2 regions of the Paenibacillus sp. FSL R10-2771 genome follow, and region 1 is predicted to be linked to the other one. Evidence: predicted binding sites of a transcription regulator. Region 1 holds the regulator's gene; the other holds the start of a gene.
What was found. Region 1 encodes LexA, which represses DNA repair genes until DNA is damaged. Its sites were predicted from a motif close to CGAACATATGTTCG; they were not measured.
Positions count from the first base shown of each region.

Region 1 (7,635 bases):
TGTTGTTCTTGCCGAATTGTTCCAGGCGTGCAGCCATAGCGGCGGTATCATACCGGTTGATCAGCTTGGAGAAAATCCACTGCTTGCGCTTGCCTTTATACTTAATGGTAACTACACTGCGCGACAAGGTAATCTTCTCGATTTCAGCTGCTGGCAAAAAGCGTTCACGGTTGTATTTAATAGTAGACAGACGGGCGCGTTCCACCTTAAGGAACGGACGGCGGAAGAATAGCAGCGCGGCAAGCAGGAAGTACAGTACTACCCCCAGCCAGTTAGCCAGTATTCCGCTTCCTTTCGCTTCATCAATGGAACCGACTACCCAGAACATAATGCCAAGCAACAGCAATACGACAGGGAATACAATATTCCGGCCTTTGAAAATATCGGTGCTCTTTGCAGCAGCTTTAGAGCTCGTTGCATAAATCGTCTCTTTTCCCTGCTTCTTTCTTTGCTGATTGATTTGCTTGGTGTTGCGTTGAACCATTCTTTCCCAAGAACGGGCCATGTTAGTTCCCCCTAGTCATCCTGTATTATCTATGAAAAGGCCGCAGACTAAGCTTTACGTCCGTCGTTGCCTTCTTCATGCTCCGGATTATCCACAATCTCAATGGTATCAAGCTGGGCCCGGAAATTGCTGCGGATATTGCCCAGATAAATCTCGCGGAGTTTGGCGCGTTCTGCCAATTCTTCCTCATTCAGGCCGCTTTCCTTATGTTTGCGTGCCAATTCATTGATGCGTGCGACCAATTCGTCAATATTCAATACTTTCCCCTCCCCTATAAATTCATTCTAACTTTGCCATGAGAAAAAGAGCTTGTCAAGGTCTACCCCCTGAAAGCTCTCTTAGTCGAACACCATTATGCTTCTTCCGGTTAATATACCGGCACGGACAGTATATCTCCTGCCTTAATTCCACTGTCCTTCAGACCATTTGACTTCTTGATTCCTTCTATATATACAGCAGTCCTCATATCATCCGGTTTATTCTTGAGGGCAATGCTCCACAAGGTGTCTCCGCGTTCAACTACGATCCGTTTCTCAGGCTTCATTAAAGTGACAGAACCAGCGAACACATTACCGACTACTGTAAATCCGGAGATCGTGAGTAATAGTATCAGAGATATCTTGATAAAGCTGACCTGGCGGAATATTGAGGTAAGTACAGACAGCAGGCGAAGGGTCTTGTCTCTGAATTGTGCCAATGGATTATGGGGTAATGGATTACCGGGAGCGGACACCTTGATATCCTCATTGTAGATACTATTGTAGGTACTGTATTTTAACATAAATATCGTCCTCCAAACACTTGTTCTTACTTTCGAAAATAATATAACACGAACATGTGTTTTGATCAATAGTTTTTTCGAACAACTGTTCCCTTTATTTTTCAGGCTATAATTCTCACAATTTAGAACTTATGTTTGTACGAACGGCAGTTCTATGTTATAATTTTCCCAAACATAGTATATGGGGTTGATTCCGATGTCAAAGATTTCGAGTCGCCAGCTGGCGATCCTGGAATTTATACGTAACGAAGTCCGCAGCAAGGGTTATCCTCCGTCCGTTCGGGAAATTGGCGAAGCTGTTGGCCTGGCCTCCAGTTCTACAGTGCACGGTCATCTGGACCGGCTTGAGAAGAAAGGCCTGATCCGGCGCGATCCTACGAAGCCGCGTGCAATTGAACTGCTCGGCCAGGAAGATTCAGAGAATGTACATCAATTCGTCCAGACGGTTACCCGTATCCCTGTAATTGGCAAGGTTACTGCTGGTGTTCCTATTACCGCTACAGAGAATATTGAGGATTACTTCCCGCTTCCTACTCATTACGTAGGGGATAACAAGGTATTCATGCTTTCTGTACTCGGCGACAGCATGGTTGATGCCGGTATTATGAACGGCGATTATGTTATTGTCCGCCAACAGCAAACCGCTGACAATGGTGACATCGTTGTTGCGATGACTGAAGAAGATGAAGCAACCGTTAAGACCTTTTACAAAGAACGTGATCATATCCGGCTGCAGCCGGAGAACCCGGCTTACGAGCCTCTCCGCCTTAACCGCGTTACTATTTTGGGCAGAGTCATTGGATTATTCCGCGATATCCATTAATCTTTCTCCTCCATAATCAGGCTGCTCCGCATCACGCGAAGCAGCCTTTTTCCTCTTTAGATCCTGTTACGCTTGCCCAAACTCCGAACCGCTTTAGCTATCCGCACATATCCTGTTACAAAGGAGTGCTGATCCCATGCCCAACTATCGAATTATTGTCGACCTTTCACAGCGCATGCTTTATCTGCTTGATAATGACACCGTAACCAGAGGATTTCCTGTCGGCATTGGCCGGATGCTGACCGTCTCGCCGGTAGGCGAGTACACGATCATTAACAAGCAGCCCAACCCGGGCGGACCGTTCGGAGCCTTCTGGATGGGCCTGTCCAAGCCACATTATGGAATTCACGGAACCAATGACCCTTCCTCCATCGGCCACATGGTCTCCCACGGCTGTATCCGCATGTATAACCAGGATGTGGTCGCGTTGGCTGCTATCATTCCCATTGGCACCCGTGTAACCATCAGGGAGTAGCTACAGTCATGCAGCCGCCTATAAATTTCTATATTGAACACAAGAACCCCTCTGACGGGTTTTGACCAAAGGGGTTCTTCACAGCATTATTGCACAGTTTGCTCATAACCAAGCTCGTCCAGAATATATTCAGCCAGACTCCACTGTTCCGCAGGTGAGTCTTTGCTTTTTTTGGCGTAGACCAATGCACTCTTGGTAACTTTCTCGATCAGCCTGCGTCCCTGCTCTTTGGTGATGGACACTTCCATCCCGGAGCGGCCCACCACCTCAGACAGACAAAAGAACGCAATCCGCATCGCGTAATTGTCTCTGCTGAGGAAATAGAACAGATGAGGCACGTTCTTGAGCAGACGGTCAACCCAGTTCGTAATCTCCCGAACCTGATAGACTTCCCGGCGATCCTGCTCATACCCATTGAATATAATTATGATTTTGCCCCGTAGCCGCTTCTTCTCATATTTCTTAAATTCACGCAAATAGCTCTCCAGCCGTCCCTTCTCCACATCTTCTCTGGAGACATTCAGCACGGTGGATCCGGCTGCATCCCATTTTGAACTTTCTTCCATCACCGGATCTGCGTTAACAGACAGTGTACTATCCTGTATTTCCGGCAGTCCCAAACGCTGGCGTAATTGATCGTCCATTCTTCACACCTTCCTGTATCAAGCTCTTGTGCAGCTTGTTCACCATGTTATCCTGATATGTAGCTGTTCCTCAAGCCTCATACTCTTCATCGATTAATTATACTCTGAGCCTCCCACAGTCTCAATCGCACGCCAAAAAGACATCCGCAAGGATGTCTTTGAGTGGATTCATATCCTTTGCCTACTGACTACAACACGCTGCGCAACAACCGGATAGCAATAGTATTTAAACGAATTGCTTCACGGATGGATGCTCTGGCAGCCAGCAATTCTCTTCTGGCACGTGAACCGCTTGGAAATCTGCGCAGGTTCTCATTAATTTCCTCAAGTCTTTCCAGCAGGATTGCTCTTTGTGCGAGCAGAGCATTAATTGCTCTGCGGATTCTGTTTCGTTCTCTTTGCGTCATCATTACACCTCTTTTACGTTTTATAGTATAAGAAATGCAAAGATTGGCTTCGGAGACTGTGTGATTTGGCAGTAATATTATAATTAGCTTTCTTTGACTTTGATGGAGATAATATTTACAGGATTAAGATACTTGCCTCCTGCTGGAATCCAGCCTGTCAAACCACCGGATGTCAGATAGGTTCTGGCTTCTGCCGCCGATTCAAACACAGATTCTAGCTCTTCAATTTGCCCATTCACATACTGAAGCTCAAAAATAACTTTACTCACTTGCGACCACCTCCTCAGCTTCTAATTCGTTACCCCGAAGCGTTTACCTGCTTTTACTTCTTGGGCAGCCTTACCCGGAACTCAAATTCGTCACGTCTATAGGTCATTCCGGCCAGCAATACATACTCCGGCGTCCATTTCTGTACAGGTCCGGCGTAATCAGCTATAACATGCGGTTTACCCTCGATCAGCTGAACGACATAGACCTTCACCTGGGCAAGTGCCGCCGCGAATATATCAGCATCACTTGAAAGAACTTTATACGCAGTATTCAACATCTTTCCTCCTTAGTGCACACGCAAGAATGATAAGGATTCATAGAGCACACAAATCAGTTCAATTATACCGGGTTCTGGAACAAAATGTATACCCTATTTAGAGCTTAGAGTTTGATGAAAATGATCTTAAACAGCCCGAGGTATTTGCGCTTTGCCTTAATATCACCGATAAATGTCTTACCGTCTTGAATATCAGGTATGCTGAAGGTGGAGAACAGAATGTGATTTTCCCGGATTGTAAACGATTCGACCATAGGCTGAGCGACCATACTGGTAATTCCTCCAGCTAGCCCTCCCCCCAGTGTTTCCTCCAGATGATTCACCGCGTATTCTCCAAAGTCCTCTTTGCCCGGATTCATGACTGCTAGTAAAACCAGTACTACTATAATTACGAAAGACAGTTTCGCCGCTGTTTTCTTGCGGGCTCTGGGTTCAGGCTGCGGAGCATCATATCGTGGGTTCATGTTTATTCCCTCCAGCTATAATATTTCTTGAATCGTGAACACTAACGGACTCACAATAAACCTGCAGATTATAACCAGTACATCAACCGGCCCGCTTATCCCCACATCCATTCCGCTCCAGTCCGGACTACCTGCTACCGGTGAATCCAGCCCATATTGCTCTATAATCCGTTCCCTGGTTTCAGTTGACATGCCAGTTCCTTCTGCAGCTCCAGCCTGAGAACAAATTAGCGTTAATAATAGGATCATTGCAATAATACTTACATATTTATTTCTCATTTCATACCCCTATGTATCTTATTTATTAAAAAGGAAATACCGGCACCGCAACAACCACGGCCAGTATCAGCTGTAACAGCAATAGTCCCCAAGCCCAAACCCTCTAAACACATGCTTCACTTCAGCCTATCCTTAGTCATAAAAGTGATTCTCAGGGTAAGCACCTGCAAAGGGTTCCTTTAGTGTGTATATGATCTAGTATATAGGACATGGTACATTATGTAAAATAAACCATCCGGCTAACCATTGGGATGTAGATAAAATAACCCGTCAGCCATTAGTCCGGTGAGTCGCTTTAATTCAATAGCTCTATTAAATATCTATTATCCTAAATGAAAATTTTGTATTTTATGTGTATTTTGTAAAAAAAGGATTGAAATATATTCTCATATATTTATAATAATTACCAGATATATGAAGGGAGACATCACAAGATTGTCCACTAGAGATACTCTTCCCCTCATGTCTTACATTGAAATTGACCGTAGACTATATCCACGACCTATTCACACCTTAAGACAGAGATCGACCAGAAACCCTAAAAGCATTTCTCGTATTCTTAATTCGTTATATGATAGCAATTACATCACCGTGGGTGATTTGATGAAAGCTTCATTGGCTGAATTGCGTTGCTTAAGGAATTTTGGCGTCACGGGGCAAATGATTGTCGTCGAGTTGTTAGAGGCCCATACCAAACAGTTGTCTGAGATTTCCCGCTAAGGACCTTTTAAAGGTTCTTTTTTTATTATCTCTTTTCTCCAGCTTAATCTGCGCTGTTCCCGCAACAATTAATCCTACGATTATTAGCACAATGCCTTTTCTATTTTTCAAATAATGCTCTTAAGTTATTTTCATTCCGCTTCAAGCTCCGATCATTTAGTCCTAGGCAATTACAACCATTTTAATACATTTTATTATTTTTCGACTTATTTATATACATTCTTACATAATACCGCATTTCAAATCATCCTTACTACTCATATACATTATTATCCATGAGGGGTATTGTTTTTCATGTAACTAAATACTTTTTTGGGAGGATTATCTATTTATGAAAAGGAAATTGCTTATTGGACTTTTAACTATTGCCGCATGTTTTACGGTAGGATCGACATCATTTGCTGCTGAAGCTCCATCTTCTACTCTTAGCTCTTCAACTTCAATTTCTCCAAATGCTGTAATAAAACCAATTGACGAGACTCAGGCTATTGTTAGAATGCAAGTAGGCGAAACTATATGGTTGACTGGCTATAATTTTTGGTATATTAATTATGACGGATCCATTGAAATAATACCGGCTGAAGGACAGTTTACTGCCTTACATCCTGGAACCAGTACAGTCGCAGCTGACTTTGGGAATGGTATTACATTTTATTATATTATCTTAGTTAACTAAGTCTTGACGATGCTCAAGAAATGATAATTCTGTCATCCAAACCGACAATTTATTAATTCAAAAAATAACCCGTCAGGCATAAGCCGGCGGGTTATTTTTTGTATGCTCTGAATTTAACAAAAAACACAGTCTTTCGAATAATTCCTATACATGAATGAACCATCCTTCTTCCCGCTCCCCTCTATTTCTAAAAGTATGTAATAAAAAGACGCCCAAATCGCTCCAAGACCAAACTTAAAACACCCTTAAAGCAGTTTAATGTGATAAATGAATTTTTAATAGAAATGCACCTCAAAAAATTCCGAGGTGCATCCATGTTAGATTTAAAAACTTATGTTGTAATGAGCAAAATTCAGATGATACTGCGTCATTGCAGTGAAGTTGGGATTATCTACGACCACATATATTGTTGCTCCAGGCGGAAGCAAAACATTACTAAACGATTGCGCTTCAGCAGTTCCTGCCTTTCCTGTGTAAAGTGGGCCCAGTTCAGCGAGACCATTATTGTAATTAATAATTATACCCGCTCTTGTAGGACCGTTACCACTAAATCCTCCCACATGAACACCAATTCTTTTGAGATTTGTTGTTGTATTTGTCCACTTAAACCAATCTTGATCGGTAGCACTTTGGATGAACAAATCATATATCGCACCACCGTATTCATTCGGTGTAATGGTAAGACCAAACTTGTATGAGGCGTATAAAGCTTTCACTTGAGACTGACTATTTACAACTGGTCCCGCCTTTAGCGTTGGTTACGATCTGCCCGGGCTTCGTACGGCCCTGCGCGTATAATGCATCCTGCTCCGAGATAGTCCGCAGCCCCTGAGTAATGACTATATTGACTCTCCGGGCGTAGCAGCGCTCGATCAGCGCCACTGTAGCCGTCACCCAGGACCGTATGCAGCCCAGCCACGACAAGGATTTAAGCTTTACCTGTTCAAGCGTCAGCATCTTTATGGACCTCCTCTTTGACGGCCGGGAAGATCATAAACAGATCCTGCCGCCGGGTATACATGAGATACGTCAGGATCAGCAGGCCCAGGGTTGTGCCGGTTTGAGCTACGGCCAAGGCTGTGGACTTCAACGCGGCATACACCGCTGAATCACCGGAACCGTGTGTGGAATTACAAAAAAAAACGCGGCTATAAGCAGCAGCGCACAGATGAATGAAATCCCAGATGCATTTATCAGCAAGATATTAATGCCCTCCATGATTAAAATCTCGATCATAAATTTAGAATTCTGCGAAGCCGTTATTCAGGATCTTTTCCTGTATTTCTTTTGAAGTATCTTTGTAATGTGCGATTG
Region 1 covers NZ_JBBOBM010000001.1:2,819,259-2,826,893, reverse strand. Annotated here, with positions in the region: gene NSU14_RS12315 (hypothetical protein) at 1-505, opposite strand, end outside; gene NSU14_RS12310 (DUF896 domain-containing protein) at 553-762, opposite strand; gene NSU14_RS12305 (LysM peptidoglycan-binding domain-containing protein) at 873-1,286, opposite strand; gene lexA (transcriptional repressor LexA) at 1,483-2,109, shown strand; gene NSU14_RS12295 (L,D-transpeptidase) at 2,246-2,584, shown strand; gene NSU14_RS12290 (hypothetical protein) at 2,671-3,228, opposite strand; gene NSU14_RS12285 (hypothetical protein) at 3,417-3,638, opposite strand; gene NSU14_RS12280 (hypothetical protein) at 3,719-3,904, opposite strand; gene NSU14_RS12275 (hypothetical protein) at 3,958-4,182, opposite strand; gene NSU14_RS12270 (hypothetical protein) at 4,287-4,646, opposite strand; gene NSU14_RS12265 (hypothetical protein) at 4,662-4,838, opposite strand; gene NSU14_RS12260 (hypothetical protein) at 5,977-6,321, shown strand; gene NSU14_RS12255 (hypothetical protein) at 6,645-7,037, opposite strand; gene NSU14_RS12250 (M15 family metallopeptidase) at 7,048-7,278, opposite strand; gene NSU14_RS12245 (hypothetical protein) at 7,265-7,396, opposite strand.

Region 2 (7,635 bases), 1.6 Mb from region 1:
GCACAGCTCATACATCTGGAGCATAAGCTGGAGCGGTATTATGCCGGGGAGAATTATTAATAGATAATATTCTGGCGCGGTTCTCTATGGATTCAAGATGTATGTCATGGTCCCCGTCTATCATTATATGGTAGTATTTAGTAAATGGAGGGGCTTAGATGAAATTAATGAAGAGATTGGGTTTGTGGTTACCGATTCTGTCTGTAGCGGTATGTATGATTAATCTGTCAGGACAAGATGATAAAAACCTGCTGCTTTTTTTGACCGGTCCTTTACTGTTATGGCTTAACCCTCAGCTGACAGATCTGCATTACACCATGGACAATGAACTTCTGTTCCAGTTTATACTATACGGAATTCACTTCTTCTTCTGGCTGGGGTTTGGATTATTGTTCGATTGGTTATTAGCGCGCAGAAGAGCGAAGTAGAGTTCCGAAGTTCTAAGAATGACTTCAGGGAGAAGTTGACTTCACATTCCATTTACTGGGTAATAACTTGTAAAAGGAGCGTGAGGCTATGAATATCGCAGACTGGAGCATTATGGATTGGTTCTCGCGGCTGGTGGGAATAGGAATTATCTACTCGGCTGTGCAGCTGGCCTTCTCCCGAAAAGGGGTCAAGATTCGAACCCGGAGGCCTTTCCGGGAAACTATGGAGTCTACAGCTACGCCAGGCCAGCAAACGGTTCTTCGGGTGGGCGGAGTCTTCGGGATCTTTCTGGGTCTTGCGGTTGTCATTTATGGAACGAGGATTTTTGATGTGCTGTTTCCATGGATGTAGCCCAATCCTTGCCGTCCGGTGAAGTCCAAAGGGCATGGCCAATGCGGATTTCCCAAGAATAATGCTCCTTATCCTGAATTTCAGCAGCGTCCCAGGACAAACTGTTCCATGTACCGGCGGTAGGGTCAGTTATAGCATTCCAGTGCCGCCCGTAATCTTGGGTCACGAAAAACAGGAAAAACGAAGTGTTTCCGCCCTGTGCATTCTGTATCTCCGTGTGATCCGGAATCATGATTCCATAGGATGTTGAGCTGAAAAAAACAGGCGGTGCAGGATCGAACATGGAAGAGGCGTATTGATCAGGCACTTCAAGCTTCTCTTGGGTCCAGTGCGCTCCGCCATCTCCGGTTGTGTACAGCCGCTGGGTCCCTGGCTGCGGAGTGTTGATGGTTAGCCAGCCGTTATCCGCACTACTGAATGTAAATGCTCCAACCGGTCCGGACGGTAAGGTTCCATTCTCCGAATCACTGAGCTTATCCCAGGTCTTGCCGCTATCGGCCGTCTGGTAGATCGCATTATCAGCTCTGAACATCCCGGAACCGGCCGAAGTGACCTTCCAACCGTGCATCTCATCCAAATTATATTGATAAGTCTGAATGTTCTCTGTAGACACAGAAGCACCTGTATCAGCGGCTTGTGCGGGCATCGGATTAAATGTGAACCCCCAAAGGCCAGCTGCAAGTTGCAGCAATAACCAAACACTTCTTAGAATTTCCACTACAAACACCTCCCTTGTCCATAGTAAGGGATGGGAGCTGGATATAAGTTACAGAAACATGATGAAACGATTAAAAAATATATAACCAGAGGAGAGTGGAGAAAGAGTGAAGCAGAGGATAACAACCGTGAACTGGAGAAGCGGGTTGCTGCGCTGGAGAAACGGATTGCTGTGATGGAGAACTATAACCCGCCCCCGCAGTCCACCAAAAAGGTAGTCTGGATCATGCTTGCGGTAATACTCGGAATCTCCCTGGCAATGGCGGGTATCGGGATTATCCAGTTTGTCAGCAGCGGCTAGTCGTTATTCTTGTCATTAATCAGCAGAGAAGTGCAGACCAGCGCTACAATAAGCATGATGCCCATTGCGATCATTTGAAAGATATTATTATAGGGATCTGAGAACGTTATGTATTCGAATACGACCTTGGATAGTAAATAGTAAAGAATACTCAATAGGCTTAGAAAGACTAGAGCGGCTACGATCCATTTCTTGATTGTCCTGATAGTGATAGAATCACTCCGTCCGCGGGGATAATAAATTGCAGTTACTCCCATTATTGTACAATATGGTAGCACAAGAGAAAACTGAAAATTGCAGTCCCCTGACCCTTTGCCCATAATCAGAACCTGCTCAGCCTGATTTAAGGTTGGTTTAAGCAACAGTGAGTATAGTGTATACATACCCCCTGATAGAAACCTTAGACCCTGCCGGATATTGGCGGGGTCACTTTTTTATAGGGTGAAAGGTTATGGACTGAGCTAGCTCTCTATATGCTGATTATTCTTCACGGAGGTTTAATCGTACTCCTTGGGTTCCTGCAGTAAGATGGAGAAGGTCTGCGTTTCGTGGTCCACTTCAATGGTCTCAATGCCGACAAAATCCGGAATTTCGGGATGAACTGCATCTACGCTGTAATCCGGATGGGTCAGCAATAATTGAATGACTTTTATGGCTTCCATGTCGCTCCCCTTTACGGTTGAAATGTAACCATGCATAGAGGTACATCTGTTGTTCTAATGTCTATGCCGGTATTATCCCCGCAGCGCTTAGCGAATATGTCTATGGATTAATTTTCTGTCTTCGTTTCTTTCCATTACGGCCATCAATTGCCCCTGGAAAATCCGCCGCTGGATCTGGTCAATTCGCTGCAGAGCCAGCTCCACAGGAACCTGGAAGGTACTGGCAAGCTCAGCCACGGCATCCTCACGCAGTTCAGGCAGTGTCCGTGCAGAAATCATGGAATAGGGCATGGCGGCATAGAGAATAAACCGTTCCGATTCATCCTCCTGCGCCTGCGTGAACTGTTCAGGCATCAGAGTATGCTTGCCGGCATGGCGGAGCAGATGACACAGCTCATGGAGGAACTCCAGCCGCTGCAGTTCGGGAGGAAGCCTGTTGTCGATAAACATACTGTACATTCCAGCGCTGGCCTCAATGCTCTTGCTACGGACATCCAGATAATGAATCCAGATATTCAGCCGCTCGGCTATGTATTCAATGGATATGTCGGACGGCTGGCGGACACCGATGCGCTGATATAAATCCTCTGTCCATTTCTCCAACGCAGTCATCTGATAATAGGATTGCATAATCAATCACCTCAATATAAGATCGTATGTTCGTATTAAAGGTCAAAAGAAAAGCCCTGAAGGGCTAAGCAATCAGCACACTCAATAGTCAGCAGCTGAATGGATATGGAACGGGTGTTCCTATGTATGTAAGCATAAAGCAATCAGGCGCGAATATCAAGTGTTTTTCCCAAGGTGGGGTGTGCGCCCTGACTCAGCATCTGGACCATATTCTGGGCATCCGTCTGTGCCTGATCTTTGGCAATACTCATGACCTGTAATCCCGCAGCCTGCAATAAAGACGACTGGTTCATGACAACCGATAGTGCAGCAATATCCATTTGTGTTCCTCCTCCAAGATTTTTTGAAGCAGCGCATCCACCTTTTATATCGACCGAATAGGGCTTGGCCGTTAGGTGAATGGCATTTCTTTGCCAATTGGCCCATGCCACCGGTTAGATTTCCACATATTCTGTGCTGTATTCAATATTCAAGAGGAGGAATTAAATTATGGGAGCAGAGTATGGTTGCGGTTGTGGAAATAACGTCGGTGGAGTTAATCAGGGTCCTCCGATTGTTCCGGTTGTAAGCCCTTGGACTTCGACTGGTGCGATTCTGGTTCTGTTCATTCTGCTGGTTATTATCACTAAAGCCTGTTTGTTCTAGAACCGCATTGAACAAGTGCTGCCCTGTCTGGCCTGAGGCCGGATGGGGCTATTTCTTTTTTTTGCGTGCCGCCGGACCGATCTGGCGTTTGATTCTGCCTGTATGCTCATCCGTTTCAATGATATACAACTCCTTGACTGTACCTGCAAGTGCAAACCATTCCTGTAAGGCTTCAGCCTCGGACATAGGGCCGTACAGCCTTTTCCCCCGATAACAGATATAGAACACTCCCGGCTCTCCGTCTATGGAATAATATCCCACCCTATTTTACGCTTTATTTGGGTGAAATTGCATAAAGAACTGTCGTTCGCATAACAGGCATGCAAATGTCCTTATATGACGGAGAGGAGAGCGGCTAATATGCGATCTGTTTCTTATCAGCAATCATTTGCGGTAGCGGTAGCCGGAGCATTCAGGCATTCTGCCTATTTGAACATGAACTCTACGCGGGTACCGTCTGCGAAGTCCTCCAGCTGATTGCCGACCCAGCTTCCAGCTCCGCGGTTATCGCTGGGAGTTATGTATTCAATATCAGCGCCGGCTCCACCTTCCGCACACATCGCCATCGGCCATTCGTCGCGGTCATAACCTTTTTTGGTGGGTACGCCCTTCAGGGATTCCTTACGGTTGTCTTCGGCTTCATTCCGGTCAATCGTGCAGATGGGGGACTCCCCGTTCTCAATCGCTTCCTGAATATGTCTGGCGGTCTCCGGATAACGGTCAGACGGGAATTCCAGCCGTACAACCTCTGACTGGCCAGAAGACGGCGTCTGGGACGGAAGCTGACCATTCTCCCCGAAGTAGTAAGCAGCCAGGCTGAGCAGAACAACAATAATAAGACTGGTGATGAATTTTTTGGCTTTCATATCTGCTCCTTAAAAGTTTTGTTAGCATAGCTTCCAATGATAAGCTCCGGCAAAACTCGCTTCGGAAGCATACGCTTAAGTATTGTGGGCGCAGGAAGCCTACGCTCACAATAGTATAGCGTATGACTGCGGGATTGGAACAGACGTAATTCTTGTCTATCCGCCGTTCTGATGTTACATAATTCGCCATAAAATGTACAAACAGATGGAAAAGGATGGTGGATAAAGTGGAACAGCGTGTACTCAGAGATCTGCTGGATTCCGCGTCACGGCTGGTAGGGGATGTACAATGGCAGGCCGCCTTCCGCAGTGTGCTGATGAGTCCTGCGGATGCGGAGCTGGCCCTGCCAGCGCGTAAATTGCTGAACACCTTATACTGGCTGCAGGGGCAAGGCGTGATCAGCGGACAGCATGATTATCTGGAGAGCCCGGATGAATTCAGCGTGAAGCTGAAGAATACCGGCGGGAGCTATGCGGGACTTCACGGCTATGAAATGGGTGCCATCAGCAACCAGACGGAGCAGCAAATCAGCAGCCAGCGGCAGGCCGTCACAGACAGTGCAGTCCGCTGGCATCATGCCGGGGGAATCGTGACGATGAGCTATCATGCCAATCTGCCGGGAACCGCTCCGGCCTGGGCGAATGTCTCGATGAGCCTCAGCGAAGCAGATTTCAACAAATATATTACTCCGGGAACCGTCCAATACACAGCAATGATTGCAGAGCTGGACAAAGTAGCCGTGTATCTCAAAAAGCTGAAGGATGCTGGTGTACCTGTGCTCTGGAGACCTTACCATGAGATGAACGGCGGCTGGTTCTGGTGGGGGCAGAAGTCTTCCTTCAGCACCCTCTGGGAGATTATGTTCGAGCGGTATACCGTATATCACAAGCTGCATAATCTGCTGTGGGTGTGGAGTCCGAATGCGAAGAATCAGTGGTGTGACGAACCTGCGAAATATTACCCGGGCAGCGGAAGAGTAGATGTGCTGGCACTGGATATCTATGACGCGGACTTCAAGGGGAGCCATCATGACAGCCTCTGGGATCTGGGGCGCGGCAAGCTGATCGCCATTGGCGAGAATGGGGAGCTTCCTCCGGCAGCCCAGCTGGCTGGTTCCCAGAACAAATGGAGCTACCAGATGACCTGGGGCAAGCTGCTGTATGAGAAGAACAGTGATGCGGTGATCAAAGCTTTTATGAAGGATAATTTCGTGTTCACGAGAGACGAATATGCAGCAAAGGCGGCAGCAATGGATCCATCACCGGGCGGTATTCCTAAGCCGGGCTTGTATGGCCAGTACTATAATAACATTACGCTCAGCGGTACGCCCGCCCTCACCCGGACGGATGCCCACATCAACTTCATCTGGAGACAGGCAGCCCCTGATCCGGCTATTGGTGCAGATTTGTTCTCGGTAAGATGGAGCGGCAGGCTAAGTGCGGTGTACAGTGAGACTTACACCATCTATACTTCTTCGGATGATGGCATCCGGGTGTGGATCGACGGCAAGCTGATTATTGACAGCTGGATGAAGCAGAGCGGGCAGGAACGGCAAGGCAGTGTGAAGCTGATTGCGGGTAAGCTGCATGAGCTGAAGGTGGAGTATTACGAGAACCAGGGGGATGCGCGGGCCGTGCTGATGTGGGAGAGCCCCAGCCAGGTCAAAGGCGTAATTCCGGCAGGGGCTTTGTATCTTCCTTAACAGTAAGGTCTTAGGTCAGATTTGTTCGCGGTAGCTGATGTTGTTGGCGACTTTTTCGTTGCGGACGGCTTGTCGCAGCACGTCTTTTACGGTCTGAACCTTGCGGATTTTGCGGAAAGGAAGCTGCGGCGACGAGGCGTCATCCGAGAGGATCGTAAGCGTTCCAATGCCTAATATACGGTCGGGAATCGACTGCGTGACGGAAAAATCATTGACCCGCAGCAGCTCGATTTCTTCGACATCCTTGCCGATCAGTCCGCTCTTCACCATAATCCGCTGGGTTGTAATCGTGTATCTGGTGGTATTGAGTCCAATAAGCCCCTTGAGCCGGTCGGATATGCCCGCAGGCTTACCCTGCCACAGCTCGGTTTCTGTGCTTGTTCCGGAGACCCGGCCTGCCGCCGGACGGCGTGCTGCTGCCGGAGCGTTATTATCCTCTGTACCTGCTCCGCATTCTCCGCAGAATTTGGCACCTTGCTTATATTCCGCACCACAGGCTGTGCAATAAGGCATAAGATATCTTCCTCTCGTATAACGGATAATTTGATTATAGTATAACAAGAATTCCCAGTCAGTACCGGGTTCTTCTTGTGTTTCTTTCTGTGAATACGCTTTATCTCAGGAAAATGTTTCATCCCGGCCGATTTTACATTAATTTCATTTGCACTTAACAAAATTCGATATTATTCTGTTAAGTGGAGGGATATAAATATGAGACGATTTTTATTTGCAGGATTACTTATGATGGTTGTAGTCCTAAGTGCCTGCAGCAATGACAGCGCAGAACCTGCTTCGCAGGAAGTAGTGCAGGATACAGTTCAGAGCTTTTACAATGAAATGTCAAAATTCGATGAAATGGGTAAATCCTCGCTGGAAAATTTCAACACCACCTTAACTTCTTATTCAACCGGAGAGGCGACCGAGAAGGAGCTGCAGAAGGCCGTGGACGAGTTCCAGGATACAGCCTCCGATATTGCCGATCAGGTGAGTGACGTGAAGATTTCCAAGAGCCTGCCGGACACGATCCAGACGCTGCTCAGAGATTCAATTATTGCTTTTAAAAGTGCCTATTCCATTAAAGAGCAGGCCTCCAAAAGCGCGGTTTCTCCCGATGTAACTGCCGAGGAATTCAATGCAATGAACCAGCAGGCGGATGTAGCGATGCTGTACGGCATCTCCAAGCTGAATGAAGCCAGAGCGGCCGCCGGACTGATTGACCCGGAAGAGAGCACAGAAGGTCTAATTGTGGACCCGTCAGAAGCGGACGCGGCTGCGAAGACGGATACGGGAGCTGCAACGACAGAGAGCACGGCAGGAAACACGGCCAATTA
Region 2 covers NZ_JBBOBM010000001.1:1,232,741-1,240,375, forward strand. Annotated here, with positions in the region: gene NSU14_RS05250 (MerR family transcriptional regulator) at 1-60, shown strand, start outside; gene NSU14_RS05255 (hypothetical protein) at 159-428, shown strand; gene NSU14_RS05260 (hypothetical protein) at 517-780, shown strand; gene NSU14_RS05265 (WD40/YVTN/BNR-like repeat-containing protein) at 734-1,498, opposite strand; gene NSU14_RS05270 (hypothetical protein) at 1,529-1,798, shown strand; gene NSU14_RS05275 (hypothetical protein) at 1,795-1,953, opposite strand; gene NSU14_RS05280 (hypothetical protein) at 2,296-2,460, opposite strand; gene NSU14_RS05285 (ImmA/IrrE family metallo-endopeptidase) at 2,548-3,090, opposite strand; gene NSU14_RS05290 (YjfB family protein) at 3,234-3,410, opposite strand; gene NSU14_RS05295 (hypothetical protein) at 3,580-3,735, shown strand; gene NSU14_RS05300 (hypothetical protein) at 3,784-3,921, opposite strand; gene NSU14_RS05305 (NucA/NucB deoxyribonuclease domain-containing protein) at 4,161-4,601, opposite strand; gene NSU14_RS05310 (glycosyl hydrolase) at 4,829-6,304, shown strand; gene NSU14_RS05315 (zinc ribbon domain-containing protein) at 6,320-6,817, opposite strand; gene NSU14_RS05320 (hypothetical protein) at 7,016-7,635, shown strand, end outside.
Region 2: the regulator LexA is predicted to act here: its motif matches at 3,110-3,123, upstream of NSU14_RS05285 (ImmA/IrrE family metallo-endopeptidase).